Regions from separate parts of the Rhizobium sp. YAF28 genome, predicted to be linked through region 4. Evidence: riboswitches for the same ligand, from Rfam matches in the RefSeq annotation. Region 4 holds a riboswitch; each other region holds the start of a gene.

Region 1 (4,183 bases), on a different contig from region 4:
GGTGATCTCGACGATGCGCAGATCATCAATAGTGTCAGTCACGGTATGCTCTCCTGTTTGGTCATACCGTGGCGGAACAAAAAAGCCGCCAGGTTGACTAGCGGCTGTTCGGGTTGTCGTCGCGTTAGTTTCGGTTACGCACAGACCCGCATCCGCTGGAAGCAGCGGTACGAATAAAATCGCGATGCGTAAACGGACGAAATCGACATGCGGCTTATGTAGCCATGCCGATCGGAATTGTCACGTAGAATCTGTGAGGAAAAACGACAGATCCGTGAAGTTTTCAGCGGCTCTCCGCTATTGCCTGTCCCTGGGCCTCTTCCGGTTCTGCCGTCTCGGCATGTCTGTTCTTGTGGCGGCGTGTCGTCAGCTCCTCGCCGGCATTGGCAGGCAGGCGCAGGAAGGTGATGCAGGCAAGTGCTGATATCGCCGCCACGATGAAGAAGGCGATATGAAAATCCGAGACCAAAAGCTTGCCGCCATGGAAGCTCGAGGAGATTTCCAGGATCGTACCGGCAACCGCAACGCCCATGGCCATGGAGATGCGCTGCGCCACCGCATTGATGGCGGTCGCCTGACTGCTGTCGGCCTCGTCCACATCGCCGAAGGCCATGGCATTGACGCCCGAAAAGGCCATGGAGCGCAACAGGCCGCCGACAAGAAGAGAGCCCATGATGAGATACATCGGCGTTTCGGCAGTGAAGAAGCCGTTCACGCCGAGGAAGATCGCCGCGAGGAAGGTCGTCAGCGCGATGACGTTGCGGAAGCCGAAGGCGTTATAGGTGCGGGTGGCTGCAAATTTCGAGCCCATGGAGCCAAGAGCGCTGATGAAGGTGATCGAGCCTGACTGCAGCGGCGTCAGGCCGAAGCCGAGCTGCAGCATCAGCGGCATGAGGAAGGGCAGCGCGCCGAGGCCCATGCGGAAATTCGAGGCGCCGAGGATCGCCGCCCGGAACATCGGGTAGCGGAACATCTTGGGGTCGAGCAGCGGATGCGAGGTGCGCCTGGCATGCACGAAATAGAGAATGCCGGAGAGGACGCCGACGGCCACAGTGACATAGCCGTAGATGACGGGAACGGCGGGCAGGCTGATGACCGAGAGGCCGAACACGAAACCGGCAAAGCCGATACCCGACAGGAAGAAGCCCGGAAAATCCATCGGCTTCGGGCTTCGCGGCTCGACGGCCGGCAGGAAACGGGTGACGAGGACGATGCCGATAATGCCGATCGGCACATTGATCCAGAAGATCCAGTGCCAGCTGAGATAGGTTGTCAGGAAGCCGCCGATCGGCGGGCCCATGATCGGGCCGATCAGCGCCGGAATGGTCAGCCATGCCATGGCATTCACCAACTGGTGACGTGGCGTGCCGCGCACCAGGAGCAATCGCCCGACCGGCGTCATCATCGAGCCGCCGGCACCCTGGATGAGGCGGGAAATGACGAAGGCGGCGATGGAATTGGAGAATGCGCAGGCGACCGAGCCAACCATGAAAACGAAGATCGCGAGCCGAAAGATGTTGCGTGCACCGAAGCGATCCGACATCCAGCCGCTGATCGGAATGAAGATTGCGAGCGCCACGAGGTAGCTCGTTACCGCAAGTTTCAGCGCGATCGGCGAAGTGCCTATATCGGCAGCAATCGCCGGCAGGCTGGTGGCGATCACGGTCGAATCCATCTGTTCCATGAACAGGGCGACCGCAAGGATCATTGGTGTTAGGCGGGACACGGGCAACCGGAAGGCAATGAGAGGGGATTCGGCGCCAGCGGCGTCGGGTCTCGTTCTAGGCCAGCATTTTCAGCCTGTCCACGAAATGAATGTCGCATGCAGCTTGCCGCCATGCCGTTTCCGCGCCATAGATCACCCGTCAGGTGCCCGCTTTCACAAGCGGGAGAATCGGGAATCCGGTGCAAGACCGGAACGTGCCCAACGCTGTAAGGCCGACGCTTGCCGCATAGAATGCCACTGGCCGCAAGGCCGGGAAGGCGGCGGCCAAGCGGATGACGCCAAGTCAGAAGACCGGCCTGGCAAGATAGACCCAACCCGCGCGGACGGCGGGCGGTTGCGTTGTTGGGGATTTGACGATGCGACCCATTGATGATGCCGTTTGCCCGGCATCCAGCTTTTCTGCGGCCGAACGCGAGGCCGTCTATCACGCAATCATGACGCGGCGTGACGTGCGCAGCCAGTTCCTGCCCGACCCCTTGCCGGATGATCTCGTGACGCGGCTTTTGACCGCCGCGCATCACGCGCCCTCGGTCGGCTTCATGCAGCCGTGGAATTTCATTCTGGTGAAGAGCGTCGAGGTGAGGGCGCGGGTACGCGATGCCTTCCTCAAGGCGAATGAGGAAGCGGCCCGCATGTTCGACGGCAAGCGGCAGGAGCAATACCGTTCGCTGAAGCTCGAAGGCATTGTCCAGGCGCCGCTCGGCATCTGCGTGACCTGCGATCCAACCCGCAGCGGCAGCGTGGTGCTGGGGCGCACACATAATCCGCGCATGGACAGCTATTCCACCGTCTGCGCCATCCAGAACCTGTGGCTTGCGGCACGAGCCGAAGGGGTGGGCATCGGCTGGGTCAGCATTTTTCGCGAGGGTGACCTGAAGGAGATCCTCGGCATTCCCAATCATATCGAGGTGGTAGCCTGGCTCTGCGCCGGCTTCGTCGACCGGCTCTATGATAAGCCGGAACTGGCGGTCAAAGGCTGGCGGCAGCGGATGGCGCTGGAAGAGCTGGTTTTCCATGATGGCTGGGGGCAGGTGGAAAGCGAGGCCGCGCCGGTCTGAGCCGGCGCGGGTGTGCATCATTCTGCCGGCTGGGTGCCGCAATCCTTGGCGCAGGCCGGCGTCTTCCGATGGGCAAAGACGAGGAAGCTTGCGGCGGCCAGAAGCCAGACGCCGATCGCGCCATAGAGCATGACGCCGCCGAAGCCTGCGACGAGCGCATCATGCACCGTCCCGGCCGGAATGTCTGGCAGGGAGGCAATGTTGCCGGCGGAGATCCGTTCGGCGAGCAGGCGCAGGTCGCCGGCATCCGTCGAGGTTGGCAAGGTGCTCTTGAGGTGGGAGAGCACGCCGCTGAACAGGATGAAGCCCATGACGGCGATGTTGATGGCGAGCGAGATCATCCGGGCGCTCATGTCGATGCCGGAAGCCATGCCGGCGCGATCGCTGGAGACAGCGCCTGTCGTCGTATTGGTGACCGGAGTGTTGGTGAAGCCAAGCCCGATGCCGGCAAGCAGCGCGCCGGGCAGCATCGTCAGCCAGCTTGGCGCGGCGGCGGCACTGCCTGATTTCATCAGCAGGAAGCCGAGCCCGATGGTGAAAAGGCCGCCGGGAATGATGATGCCCGGCCGATAGCGCAGCATGAGCCGTTCGGCGAGCGGCGGTACGACGAGCGTCGGCAGCGTATAGGCAAGCAGCGCCAGACCCGCGGCCACACTGCCATAACCGAGACCGGCTTCATACCAGATCGGCAGATAGATCATGAAGGGCCAGAAGCTGATATTCATGGCAGCCGAGCCGATGATGGCGCCCGAGAAGGCGCGGATGCCGAAGACCGAGGCATCGAACATCGGTCGCGGGTTCAGCCTCTCGGCGAAGATGAAGGCGACGAGGCTTGCCGCGGAAAGTCCGATAGTGGCAAGCGCGGCAAGGCTGGCAAAGCCGAGAGCCGGACCCTGGGTGATGAAGAAAGCGAGGCAGAAGACCGCCAGCGAAAGGGTGACAATTCCGGCCATATCGAGCCGTCCTGCAGCGGGGTCACGCGATTCCTCAACGCCCGTTACGGCAAGGGCCACCGTCACGGCTGCCAGCACGGCATGGATGAGGAAGACCCATTGCCAGCCGGCGGCTGCTACGATCGCAACGCCTATGATCGGGCCAAAGCCGAGGCCGATCCCGAAGATGATGCCCCACCAGCCGAAGGCCATGCTGCGGGCTCTGCCCTCCGGGAATTGATGGGAGAGGACGGCCACCTGGCAGATCAGCATCACGCCGCCGCTCATACCCTGCAGAAAGCGAGCAACGATTAGCAGCGAAACATCCTGAGCAAGGCCGGCAATCAGCGAGGTGAGGCCAAAGGCGGCAATGCCGATCAGGAAGACGCGCTTGCGGCCGTAGCGATCGGCTAATGTGCCTGCGGCCATCAGCACCGTCGTCACGGCGATCGTATAGGCATTCATGA
Region 2 (4,183 bases), on a different contig from region 4:
GCGAGGACCTGCGGCGAGGCCAGCGCCAGCAGGCCGACGACCAGGCCGCCGAGCGCCGGGCGGAAGGGTAGCGCGATGGAGCTTTTGCGCGCCAGTTCCTCGACGAAGGAGACGCCCTGCATGATGAGGATGCCGATGCCGGCGCAGAAGGCGCCAAGGGCGATCGCCGGTACGTAATCGGCGGGCTGGACAGCGCCGAAGCTGCCGACATCGATGATGAAATCGCTGCCGGATAGCAGCCGGGCGACCAGTGTAGCGACGAGGGCCGCGACGACGACGGGCGTCAGCGAGACGATGGTGTAGGTGCCGATGATCAGCTCGAAGGCATAGAAGGCGCCCGTCAGCGGTGCATTGAAGGCGGCGGCGATGGCGCCGGCCGCGCCGCAGCCGACGAGGACGCGCATGTCGGAGCGGCGCAGCTGCAGCTTCAGGCCGAATTTCGAAGCGATGCCGGCTGCAAGCTGCGTATAGCCGGCCTCCAGACCGACGGACGCGCCGAAGCCGTTGGAAACGAGGTTCTGGATGGCGACGAGGATGCTGTCCGTCAGCGACAGGCGGCCGCCATGCAAGGCATTGGCCTCGATCGGGTCGACCATCGGCTTCTTGCGCCATCTGGCGAGAATGAAGATCAACAGGCCGAGCAGCATGCCGCCGGCAACCGGGGCCGTCATCAGCAGGAACTTACTGTCGATCTGCGAGGCGCTGAGCCTCGTCGTGCCGTCTATGCCGAAGATCAGCCTGTGCATCTCTTCCGAGACATAGCTCATGGCGGTGACCGCAAGCCCCGAGGCGATACCGACGAGCGCGCCGGCAAAGACCATGCCCATTTCGCTGTGGCGGATAAGCGCGCGCAGGCGTCCCGGATCAAAGACGGTGCCGAGAGGGCCGAGGCGGCGAATATCCATTCGGGAGAGCATCATGGGGAAACTAGGCGGCAGGAGTGGGGGTCAAGGGCGGAGCCGGCATCCGCATGAGCGGCAATTGCGGCAAAATACCGACTGCGCCGTAAAGTTTTTGTGACGTAAACCTTTGATTAAAGACGATAATATCGGTAGTGTAAGTCGAGATGATCTCTGTGTGCACCCAGTGCGCCGATTGACATGCCCGGGGCGGAAGCCTAACCATGAATTGACATAATGGATGGTTCCGGATCGGCCTTACGCCTTCCGGATGAAAAGGGAATGTGACGGGGCGGACCCAAGCCGGGCGCCTTCATCACAGCCGACCCCGCGACTGTAGAGCAGTCAGGGTCTTCCGTCCGGTATTTTAGCCGTTGCGCTGACAGCCTCGCATTCTGCAGGCGGGCAAGGCGGTATAAGTGCCGGAAAAGCCACTGGAATGCATCGTGATCAGCCGGGGCAGGACGCCTCTATTTCTACGAATCGTCCGCCTTTTCACGAGAAGCAGCCGGGAAGGCGAGGCGGATCCGCTGGCACGATCAGGGGCGACCGGAAACGGTCTGCCCCTGTCGCGGCCGCTAACTGCGAGCCAGGAGACCTGCCATCCGTGCCGGGCACAATGCCCATACTGGGCCGTTTGCCCGCTGCCAGCACGGAGGTTGTCTTGGCTGAAGGATTTGATTCAGCGCTGCCTCTGGTGGTGCATGTGAAAGGTGTCGGTTCGGTACCTCCTGATGGGATGCGTCTGGCGCCTGTTGGTGGACGTTACCCGGCGCGCACTTTCCTCTCCTCCCTCATTCCTGTGCTTGTCACAGGAATCCAGCCACGGCGCGTCCGCGCAGTGAGTGAATCTACGCCGTCGTTGAGTGAGTCTCTCGTGCCCAAGGACTTGGGCACGCTGGATCCCTGTGACAAGCACAGGGATGAGGGAAGTGGGTGGAGCCGCGCCTTCGCTCCAAGGGCGGCCGTGGCATGACCAAGAGCCTTCTCAACGCCACCTTCATCCTTGGCGGCGCCCGCTCCGGCAAATCCCGCTTCGCCGAAAACCTCGTCACCACAAGCGGCCTCGACCGCCACTACATCGCCACAGGCCGCGCCTGGGATGACGAAATGCAGGCGCGTATCGACCAGCACAAGGCCGACCGCGGCCCCTCCTGGACCACGCATGAGGAACCGCTCGACCTTACCGAGCGCCTTGCGGCAATCGACGGCGAGGGCAGGGCTGTTCTCGTTGATTGCCTGACGCTGTGGCTCACCAATCTGATGATGGAGGGGCGCGATATCGCCGCCCAGTCCGCCGCCCTTGCCGCCTTTCTACCGCAGGCAAAGGCGCGGCTCGTCATCGTTTCCAATGAAGTCGGCCTCGGCATCGTGCCTGAGAACCGCATGGCGCGGGATTTTCGCGACCATGCCGGCCGGCTGCACCAGATGATCGCGGCTGTGGCCGACGACGTGTATTTTATCGCGGCAGGTCTGCCGCTGAAAATGAAGGGTTAAATCCATGCAGCAGAAAATTCCCGCGACCGTCATCACTGGCTTCCTCGGTGCGGGCAAGACGACAATGATCCGCAACCTGCTCACCAATGCCGGCGGCAAGAAGATTGCGCTCATCATCAACGAGTTCGGCGATCTCGGCGTCGATGGCGATGTGCTGAAGGGCTGCGGGGCGGAGAATTGCACCGAGGACGATATTATCGAGCTCACCAATGGCTGCATCTGCTGCACGGTCGCCGACGATTTCATTCCGACCATGACCAAGCTTCTGGAGCGCGAGCAGCGCCCGGACCATATCGTCATCGAAACTTCAGGCCTTGCCTTGCCACAGCCGCTGGTCGCCGCCTTCAACTGGCCGGACATCAGAAGCGAAGTCACCGTTGACGGCGTCATCACCGTGGTCGACAGCGCCGCTGTTGCCGCAGGGCGTTTTGCCGATGACCATGATGCTGTCGATGCACGCCGGGTCGAGGATGAATCGCTCGATCATGAAAGCCCGATCGAGGAGCTCTTCGAGGATCAGCTGACCTGCGCTGATCTGATCGTGCTCAACAAGACCGACCTGATCGACGCTGACGGCCTTGGCCGTGTGAAAAGCGAAGTCGCCTCGCGCATCGCCCGCAAGCCTGTGATGATCGAGGCCAGGAATGGCGAGGTGCCGGCAAGCGTGCTGCTCGGCCTCGGCATCGGCACGGAAGACGATATCGTCAACCGCAAGTCCCATCACGAGCTGGAGCATGAGGACGGTACGCCGCACGATCACGACGAATTCGACAGTTTCGTCGTCGAGCTCGGCGCTATCGCCGATACATCAGGTTTCGTCGAGAAGCTGAAGGGCATTATCGCCGAGCATGACGTGCTGCGTCTCAAGGGCTTCATCGATGTCTCCGGCAAGCCGATGCGCCTGCAGCTGCAGGCCGTGGGTGCCCGCATCGACCAGTATTTCGACCGCGCCTGGACGCCGGGCGAAGCCCGCACCACGCGCCTCGTCGTCATCGGCCTGCATGAGATGGATCAGGACGCGGTGCGCAAGGCGATCGCGGCACTGGTCTAAGGGGTTTCGATGCACCTGCTTCTGGCTCAACAGGGAACGATCAGCGACGGGGACGAGGCCATCGACCTCGGCCAGTCGCCGGGCGATATCCTGTTCCTCTCGGCCGCCGACACCGAGCTTGCGGCAATCGCTGCGGCTCATTCCGGCGGGGCGAGCGGGCATACGCTCAGGCTTGCGAGCCTGATGAGCATGAAGCATCCGATGTCGGTCGATACCTACGTCGAACGCACGGCACGGCATGCGAAGCTGATCATCGTGCGGGCGCTGGGTGGGGCGAGCTACTTTCACTACGCACTGGAGGCGCTGCATGCGGTTGCCGCTCGTAACGGGGCGCTGATTGCGGTGCTGCCGGGCGATGCGCGGCCGGATGCGGGGCTGACGCCGTTTTCCAATGTGTCGCTTGATGATCTGAATGCGCTGTGGGCGTATCTGATCGAGGGCGGCGACGCCAATGCGCAAGGCTTTCTTGCCTATGCATCAGCGATGCTTTCGGGGGCGGAGAAGCCGGCGCCAGCCGCGCCGCTGATGAAGGCGGGGATCTGGTGGCCGGGGCGAGGGCTTGTCGGAGTTGAGGAGTGGCGGCGGCTTGCCAAAGCCGAAGTTCAAGTCCGGAAGGGGACGCCACCTACTGTCGCCATCGCCTTCTACCGCGCCCTCGTGCAGAGCGGCGAAACTAAGCCCGTCGAAGCCTTGATCGAAGCCCTCCAGCAACAAGGCCTGCGTCCGTTGCCGGTCT
Region 3 (4,183 bases), on a different contig from region 4:
GGGGAATGACGAGGCCGACGAAGCCGATGGAACCGACCATGCCGACCACGCCTGCCGTCATCGCCGCTGTCACGCCGAGCAGGGTGAACTGCACGCGGCGCACGGCGATGCCGAGGGAGGCTGCGGCATCCGTGCCGAAGGCGAAGGCATCGAGCGCGCGCACATGGGCAAGACAGACGACGAAGCCGATGAGCGCGATCGGCACGGAGAGATAGACATCCGGCCAGCGCACGCCACTGAGCGACCCTAAGAGCCAGAAGAGTACGCCGCGCGCCTGTTCGGCATTGGCCGAGGTGGTGACGATATAGGAGGTCAGCGCGTTGAAGAGCTGCGAGCCCGCCACGCCGCAGAGAATGATGCGCTCGCTGGTGCCACCCGCGCCCGCCGCCAGAATGCCGACCAGAAGAAAGGCGATCACGGCGCCGATGAAGGCGCCGCCGGAGAGGCCGAGCACGCCAGAACCGAGGCCTAAGATCATGACGCAGACGGCGCCGGTGGAGGCGCCGGCGGAAATGCCGAGCACATAGGGTTCGGCGAGCGGATTGCGCAGCAGCGCCTGCAGCACCGTGCCGCAAAGCGCCAGCGACGCGCCGGCGCTCGCCGCCACCAGCGCACGGCTGAGGCGGTAATCCCAGACGATGCCCTGATGGATGCGGCTGAGCTCGAATGCCGTGCCGAACAGGCGGTTGGAAACCGCCTTTGCCGTGGTGGCGAGCGGGATCGATATCTCGCCGATCGATACGGCGAGACTGATCATGATACCGAGCAGGAAGAGGGCGGTGACGGTGAGCGTGGCAAGCGCCCACCATCGTCTCTGTGGCAAGGCAGCTTGGCTCACTGCGCCAGACCGGAGGCGGCGATGCCCTTTGCCAGGATTTCGATGCCGTCGATGGTGCGGATCGTCGGGTTCATCGACTGCGCGTCCATCATGATGAAGCGCTCGTTTTTGACGGCATCGAGCTCCCTTGTGACCGGATCGTTTTCCAGGAAATCCACCTTCACCTTGGGATCGTCGGCGGCATAGCGGCGGCGGTCCATGGTCGCGATGACGATGACGGCGGGATTGGCCTGCGCAATCGTTTCCCAGCCGACGAGGGGCCATTCCTCTTCAGTCGTCACGACGTTCTTCGCGCCGAGCGTCTTCAGGATATAGGCAGGGGCGCTGTTCTTGCCGGCGATGAAGGCATCGCCTTTCACCTCCTTGCTGGAGAACCAGAAGACGACGGGCAGGTTCTTGGCTGCAGCGCCTGAAACGGAGGCAACGGCCGCGGCCTCGCGCTTCTTCAGGTCGGCGATCAGCGCATCGCCTCGGTCTTTCACGTCGAAGATTTCGGAGATTTCGGCAATTTCCTGATAGATCAGGTCCATCGTGAACAGCTCCCTGCGAACACCATCGCCGCCATCGGTGTTGATCTTGGCGACGCAATCGGCAGGCGCGATATAGGTGTTGATGCCGAGGTCTTTGAATTGCTCGCGCTTGCCGACGGAGCCTTGGGCAGCGCCGACATGCCATTCGAATTCGGCAGCCACCAGATCGGGCTCGGCACCGACGACGGATTCGAAGCTCGGGTCGTTGTCGGCCAGCCGTCTGATCCTGCTGTTGGCCTCGGCATATTGCGGCAGGACCGGGCCGACCCAGACGGCCGTGCCGGCGATCTTGTCGGCAAGGCCGAGCGAGAGGAGCACTTCGGTCATGCCCTGGCCGATCGAAACGATCTTGGCCGGTGCCTTCTCGAAGGTGACTGGCTGGCCGCAATTGCTGAGGGTAAGGGGATATTGGGTGGCGGCGAAGGCGGGTGCTGCAAGGCCGGCCAACCAAAGGCTGGCGAGCCCGAGCGCAAGAGAAAAGCCTGGAATAGTCTGGCGCATTGGAAACTCTCGATCGGAAGGAAAAGGGCTAGCGGACGCCGGCGCGCGCAGATGCGTGAGCCAAACGTGGAGGGAGGGCTAGCGGCGGGTGGTCCAATCGGGACGGATCGCGTGCGGCAAGCGGCAGGAAATAAGGTCAATCATATCTGCTCCTTGTCCAGGCATCCCCGCCCGGCTGATTGGATCGTGATTGACGGCAGGTCTCCTGGCTCGCGGATGTCAGCCGGTCATCTGCCTTCCCGCGCTTGCGCGCAGTGGCACTTGGAGTGACCAGCTCGCCGGTGATGTCCTGGAATGAACGACGAGGCATTCATTCCGGATATAACCGGCAATCCGCTTACAGTTGCGGGGGCAGCCACGGTCTTGGTCCCTTTTGGGTCGTCCGCACCGTGTTCCCTATTAATCCCCTCGAAGTTCTCCTCGGGGAACCGTCTCCCCCGACTTAGGACGCCACCATGGGCAACGTCAAGCAGGGCCAGCGAGAAGTATTGTTTGCGGAGGGAAGGCTGTCGTTTCGCAAATCCGGAATGACAGAAATTTTACCTCATGCTAATGTAGAATCCGCTGATGGGTGGAGGAGCAACCATGAGTATTTTCGACGGTTTAGGCGGTGTTCTCTCTGATGTGCTTGCCGGCAGGCAAGTCGATTACGTCGCGGTTGCAACCAGAATATTCGACAATGCCGGAGGGCTGCAGGGCATCGTTTCCCAGCTCAATTCGGCGGGCCTCGGCGAGCAGGTCTCATCCTGGATCGGCACCGGCCACAATCTTCCCGTATCGGCGGAACAGATCCAGGCGGCCCTGTCGTCCGATCAGCTGCGCGATCTCGCCGCCAAGTTCGGCGTCGATGCCGACGATGTGTCCAAGCTGCTCGCCGAGCATCTGCCGCAAGCCGTCGATGCGGCGACACCTAATGGAACCGTCTCGTAGCTTTCAAAGACGTGCATGCCGTGAACTGCCCCCAACACGAGGATATCCCATGATTGCGAGATTGCTTGTGCCCGCTTCCGCCGGAGCGTTGATTGCCGCCGCCTTCTTCGTTTCTCCGGCCTCCGCGCTGACCATGAAGGAATGCAGCGCCAAATATCAGACGGCCAAGGCCGATGGTTCGGCCAAGGACATGAAGTGGAACGATTTCCGGGCGAAGTTCTGCGGCGCGGATGCGGCCGCCGAAGATGCCGCCGATGACAAGGCAGTGGCCGCAACGACGGACAAGGAGCCCGCAAAGCCGACGGTCAAGGCCCCCAAGGGCGTGACCATGCCGAAGGCGATCGACAAGAAATACGCCAGTGAGACGCCTGCCAAGGGCCGGCTGCATACCTGCGTCGACAGCTATCATGCCAACAAGGATGCCGGCACGCTCAACGATCTGAAATGGATCCAGAAGGGCGGCGGTTACTGGAGCCTTTGCAATACGGCATTGAAGGCCGGTAGCTGAGGTTTAGGCTGGCGAGGGTGGGGCGCATGGCTATTGCGCTCCTACCTCTGCCACATCCTCTCGATCCGTCAGGATGCGGTCGATTAGCCCCCATTCCAGGGCCTCTTCAGCCCTCATGAAGCGGTCCCGATCCATCGCCTGCTCGAACTCTTCATAGGATCGCCCGCAATGCTCGGCATAGAGGCTGGTCATGAGCTGCTTCGTCTTCCTGATTTCCTCGGCATGAATGAGCATATCGGACGCCTGGCCCTGGAAGCCGCCGAGGGGCTGGTGGATGAGGATGCTGGCATTCGGAAGGGCATATCGCTCTCCCGGCTGGCCGGCCATCAGCAGGAAGGAGCCCATCGAGCGGGCCGTTCCCATGCAGAGCGTGTGCACCGGCGCGCGGATGAAACGCATCGTGTCGTACATGGCAAAACCGCTGGTCACGACGCCGCCCGGCGAATTGATGTAGAGGTTGATCGGTTTCTTGGGATTTTCGGCCTCCAGGAACAGAAGCTGGGCGCAGACGAGGGCGGACACGCCGTCGTTGATCTCGCCGTTCAGAAAGATGATCCGCTCACGCAAGAGGCGGGAATAGATGTCGAAGGATCGCTCCCCTCGGGAGGATTGTTCGACGACCATGGGGACGAGTTGCATCGTTTCGCGCATCGGCGAACTCCAATCTTTCAGAATTGATAAGCGGGAAGGCCTGCCGCGTCAGGCGGCGAGCATCATAGTCTGGCTGTTGCTGTTGGCGACCGATCTCGAAAGCCGCTCGAAAGTGTCACCAGTCAACTCGTGGACGATCCGCAGGCTGGTCCCGCCCGATGCATTCGGTGCGATCGCGAAGGTGACGATGCTTTCCAGGAAGGGCGGGCTGTCGTCGCGCAATCT
Region 4 (4,183 bases):
CGGCCTTGTTTTGCCATCATGGCAAACCGCACCGTATTCCCGTCTTAGCCTGCGATCCCTAGCGAATCGAAGGAACCTTGAACACTAGATATAGTACTCGAATCGGAGTTGGCGTCAACGGATGGTTTGTGCGTCGCGTTACGGCATATTTGAAATTGCTACATTCCTGTGAAAAACGTGGTTAACGAATGCTTAAAGAAAGTAGGCTGTGGAGAAGGCCCCAATGAAGAGAGCCGGCCTATAGCCGGCTCTCTGATTTTCGACTCCAGGTTCAGGCCCGAATCGTCGATGCGGCATGTCGTAATATTCGGGCGGCAGCGACCATGTTGACGAGCGCCGGGCGAACCTCTTCCCACCTGCGCGTCTTCAATCCGCAATCCGGATTGATCCAGAGCTGCCCGTCCGTCAGACGCTCGCGCGCCAGCGTCAGGAGCTCCGTCATCTCCTCGACATCAGGAACGCGCGGCGAATGGATGTCGTAGACGCCGGGGCCGATCTCGTTCGGATATTTGTAGCTACGGAAGGCCTCCAGCAGTTCCATCTTCGAACGTGACGTCTCGATGGAGATCACATCGGCATCCATCGCCGCGATGGCATCGATGATCTGGTTGAACTCCGAATAGCACATATGCGTATGGATCTGCGTTTCGTCCGCCACGCCGGAGGCGCATAGGCGGAAACTCTCGACGGCCCAGTCGAGATAGGTCTTCCAGTCGGCCTTGCGCAGCGGCAGGCCCTCGCGCAGCGCCGCCTCGTCGATCTGGATCATTGCCGCACCGGCCCTTTCGAGATCGAGCACCTCGTCGCGGATCGCCAGCGCGATCTGCCGGCTGACGTCGGCGCGAGAGAGATCGTCGCGCACGAAGGACCAGTTGAGGATCGTCACCGGCCCGGTCAGCATGCCCTTCACGGGCTTCTCCGTCAGCGACTGCGCATAGCGCCACCACTCGACTGTCATCGGCTTCGGCCGGGAGACGTCCCCGAAGATAACAGGCGGTCGGACGTAACGGGAGCCATAGCTCTGCACCCAGGCATGTTGAGTGAAGGCGAAGCCGGAAAGCTGCTCACCGAAATACTGCACCATGTCATTGCGTTCGAATTCGCCGTGGACAAGCACGTCGAGGCCGATTTCCTCCTGCCAGCGGATCGCCGCTTCGGTCTCCTTTTTCAGAAAGGCATCATAATCCGCCTCGCTGATCGTGCCCTTGGTGAAAGCGGAGCGGGACTTTCGAACATCTGATGTCTGCGGGAAGGAGCCGATCGTCGTCGTCGGGAACAGCGGCAGGCGAAGCTTACGCTCCTGCAGTCCGGTCCGCTCGGCAAAATCGCTGCTGCGTGTCTTCATCGCCTCGTCGATCGCGGCAACCCGCTGTCTGACCTTCAGATCATGTACGCGCGTAGATGCGGCGCGCGATGCAACGGCCTGCGAGGCTGCCGCAATCACCTGGGAGGCCTTGCCGGCATCGCCGAGCGCTGCGATCTCCTCAAGCTTCTGGGCAGCGAAGGCGAGCCATGATTTCAGCTCACCATCCAGCCCGCTCTCCAGTTCCAGATCGATCGGCACGTGCAGCAGCGAGCAGGACGGCGCGATCTGTAGCCGGTCCGCACCAAAGTGCTGGACAAGCGGCTCGATCCTCTCCCGGATCGCCGCAAGGTCTGCCTTCCAGATATTGCGCCCGTCGATGACGCCAAGCGAAAATGTCAGATCGCTGGGTGCCTTGAAAAGGGCATCGATCTGCTGTGGAGCGCGAACGAGATCGACATGCAGGCCGGCAACCGGGAGCGAGAGCGCCGTCGGCAGATTGTCGCCGATCGCGCCGAAATAGGTGGCGACCATGATCTTCAGGTCGGGCACCAATTCATGCAGCGCACGATAGGTATGCTGCAGTGCTGCCTGCTCTTCCTGTGAAAGATCGAGCACGAAGCAAGGTTCGTCGATCTGCACCCAGTCGACACCGGCTGCACGAAGTTCTGCCAGTACTTTTGTATAAACAGGCAACAAGCGTGCAAGCAGGTCAATCGGCGCAAAACCTTCTTCGCTTCCCTTGGCGAGTTTCAGGAAGGTAACCGGACCGAGGATGACCGGCCGGGTATGGATGCCAAGTGTCTTGGCCTCGACGAAGGCATCAAGTGGCTTGTTCGCCGTCAGGGCAAAGGTCTGATCGGGGCCGAGTTCCGGCACCATGTAGTGGTAGTTCGTGTCGAACCATTTCGTCATTTCGAGCGCCGGCGCGCCATGCCCGTGATGGTGCTGATGGCCGCAATCGACATGCGCCTCTTCGCCGGTGGAGCCGCGCGCCATCGCGAAATAGGTGTCGAGAGAAACTTGCCCGCCCTTCCAGCCATAGGCGGCGGGAATGGCGCCGACCATGACCGCCGTGTCGAGCACATGGTCGTAAAGCGAGAAATCGTTCGAGGGGATGACGTCGATCCCCTTCTGCTTCTGCAGGAGCCAGTTTTCCGCCCGCAGCCGCTTCGCGACATCGAGAAGCGCGCCGGCATCGGATTTGCCGGCCCAGTAGCTCTCCAGTGCGAATTTGAGTTCGCGATGCTTTCCGATCCTGGGAAAGCCGAGATTTGCAGTCTTGATAGTCATTTTCCTTACCCCGAAGGTTATGGGCAAGGCTGCGGCGCAACGCATCGACGAGATACGGCCATGGGAATGCCGTCTCGCGCAAGCGGCACACCGGGACACCCCGCCCGTGGACGTTATCTATCGCGGCAGGTCTCCTGGCTTGCGGGTCATCGACATCGTCCAGTCTTCCCGGGCGTCTTCCCAGTGACGTCGAAGGACGGTGTCTATCCGCTTACAGTTGCGGGGGCAGCTTCGGTCTTGGCGATGGCCGCACCGAATTCCCTCTTAGCTTGGGATCAACAGATCCCAAGAACCAACGATCCGGCAAGCATGCACCCGCCGCATCGCAACGTCAATATGATATAAAGAAATCTTTATGTCTTTATCTGAAGAAGCCGAAGTGCATTCATCGTCACCAGCACGGTCGCACCCGTATCGGCGAGGATCGCCGGCCACAGGCCGGTGATGCCGATGATGGTGGTAACCAGGAACACGGCCTTCAGCCCGAGCGCGATGGTGATGTTCTGAAAGATATTGCGCATCGTCCGCTTCGAAAGGTCGATCATCCGGGCTACGTCGCCGACACGCCCATGCAGCACAGCCGCATCCGCCGTCTCCAGCGCCACGTCGGTGCCGCCGCCCATGGCGATGCCGACATCGGCAGCGGCAAGTGCCGGCGCGTCATTAATGCCGTCACCCACCTTGGCGACGAACAGACCTTCCTTCTTCAGTTCGCCAACAATGCGCTGCTTGTCCTGCGGCAGGAGTTCGCCGCGCCAGTCGATGCCGAGATCGCCGGCAACGGCTGCCGCCGTGCGCTTGTTGTCGCCGGTCAGCATGATGGCGCGCACGCCAGCTGCCTTCAGCGTCGCAAGCCCGCTCTTTGCGTCTTCACGAGGTTCGTCGCGCATGGCGATGAGACCGGCGGCGACACCATTGACGAGCAGCACCGAGACGCTCTTGCCCGCGCCGTTCAGCACCGCGACCTGTTCGTCCTGCTCCGCATTCAGCGCCCCGCGCTCGCGCGCAGCCGGCGGCGACAGGAGATCGAGCGTCTCCCCACCCACCTTGCCGGTCATGCCCTTGCCGGGAAGCGCTTCGACTTCGAAAGCCGGCGGCACGGGTACTCCATCAGCCTTGGCGCGATTGAGAATTGCCAGCGCCAGCGGATGGCTGGAGCCTTGCTCCAGAACGGCAGCGCGCGAAAGTACCTCTGCCTCGGTGCGTCCGTAAGAAATTATATCGGTGACCTGTGGTTTGCCTTCGGTCAGCGTACCGGTCTTGTCGAAGGCAACGGCCGTCACCTTGCCGAGCGATTCCAGAACCGCCCCGCCCTTCATCAGCAGACCGCGGCGCGCGCCCGCCGAAAGCGACGCGGCAATCGCCGCCGGTGTGGAAATGACCAGCGCGCAGGGGCAGCCGATCAGCAGGATTGCGAGACCCTTGTAGACCCATTCGCCCCATGCCCCGCCCATCAGCAACGGCGGCAAAACGGCGACCAGAGCCGCCACGACGACGACACCAGGCGTATAATAGCGGGAGAAGCGATCGATGAAGCGCTCCGTCGGCGCCTTCGATTCCTGGGCTTCCTCCACCAGCTTGACGACG

Evidence for each region. A riboswitch is a leader RNA that binds a small molecule or an ion and turns the genes downstream of it on or off. The one in region 4 is predicted to bind cobalamin.
Region 1: it holds a riboswitch for cobalamin, as region 4 does, so the genes downstream of both, bluB (5,6-dimethylbenzimidazole synthase) here and metE (5-methyltetrahydropteroyltriglutamate--homocysteine S-methyltransferase) in region 4, are expected to answer to the same signal.
Region 2: it holds a riboswitch for cobalamin, as region 4 does, so the genes downstream of both, cobU (bifunctional adenosylcobinamide kinase/adenosylcobinamide-phosphate guanylyltransferase) here and metE (5-methyltetrahydropteroyltriglutamate--homocysteine S-methyltransferase) in region 4, are expected to answer to the same signal.
Region 3: it holds a riboswitch for cobalamin, as region 4 does, so the genes downstream of both, AB4Z13_RS12390 (ABC transporter substrate-binding protein) here and metE (5-methyltetrahydropteroyltriglutamate--homocysteine S-methyltransferase) in region 4, are expected to answer to the same signal.

Annotation. Positions count from the first base shown of each region.
Region 1 covers NZ_JBFRCX010000001.1:618,078-622,260, forward strand. Annotated here, with positions in the region: gene AB4Z13_RS03270 (3-deoxy-7-phosphoheptulonate synthase) at 1-42, opposite strand, end outside; gene AB4Z13_RS03275 (DHA2 family efflux MFS transporter permease subunit) at 284-1,708, opposite strand; cobalamin riboswitch at 1,851-2,040, shown strand; gene bluB (5,6-dimethylbenzimidazole synthase) at 2,083-2,784, shown strand; gene AB4Z13_RS03285 (MFS transporter) at 2,802-4,183, opposite strand, start outside.
Region 2 covers NZ_JBFRCX010000005.1:152,675-156,857, reverse strand. Annotated here, with positions in the region: gene AB4Z13_RS13150 (chloride channel protein) at 1-917, opposite strand, end outside; cobalamin riboswitch at 1,125-1,519, shown strand; gene cobU (bifunctional adenosylcobinamide kinase/adenosylcobinamide-phosphate guanylyltransferase) at 1,872-2,396, shown strand; gene cobW (cobalamin biosynthesis protein CobW) at 2,401-3,447, shown strand; gene cobN (cobaltochelatase subunit CobN) at 3,457-4,183, shown strand, end outside.
Region 3 covers NZ_JBFRCX010000005.1:8,894-13,076, reverse strand. Annotated here, with positions in the region: gene AB4Z13_RS12395 (FecCD family ABC transporter permease) at 1-823, opposite strand, end outside; gene AB4Z13_RS12390 (ABC transporter substrate-binding protein) at 835-1,869, opposite strand; cobalamin riboswitch at 2,048-2,317, opposite strand; gene AB4Z13_RS12385 (YidB family protein) at 2,455-2,799, shown strand; gene AB4Z13_RS12380 (hypothetical protein) at 2,849-3,307, shown strand; gene AB4Z13_RS12375 (ATP-dependent Clp protease proteolytic subunit) at 3,338-3,958, opposite strand; gene AB4Z13_RS12370 (SRPBCC family protein) at 4,007-4,183, opposite strand, start outside.
Region 4 covers NZ_JBFRCX010000007.1:400,489-404,671, forward strand. Annotated here, with positions in the region: cobalamin riboswitch at 1-95, opposite strand, end outside; gene metE (5-methyltetrahydropteroyltriglutamate--homocysteine S-methyltransferase) at 272-2,596, opposite strand; cobalamin riboswitch at 2,704-2,909, opposite strand; gene AB4Z13_RS18815 (heavy metal translocating P-type ATPase) at 2,950-4,183, opposite strand, start outside.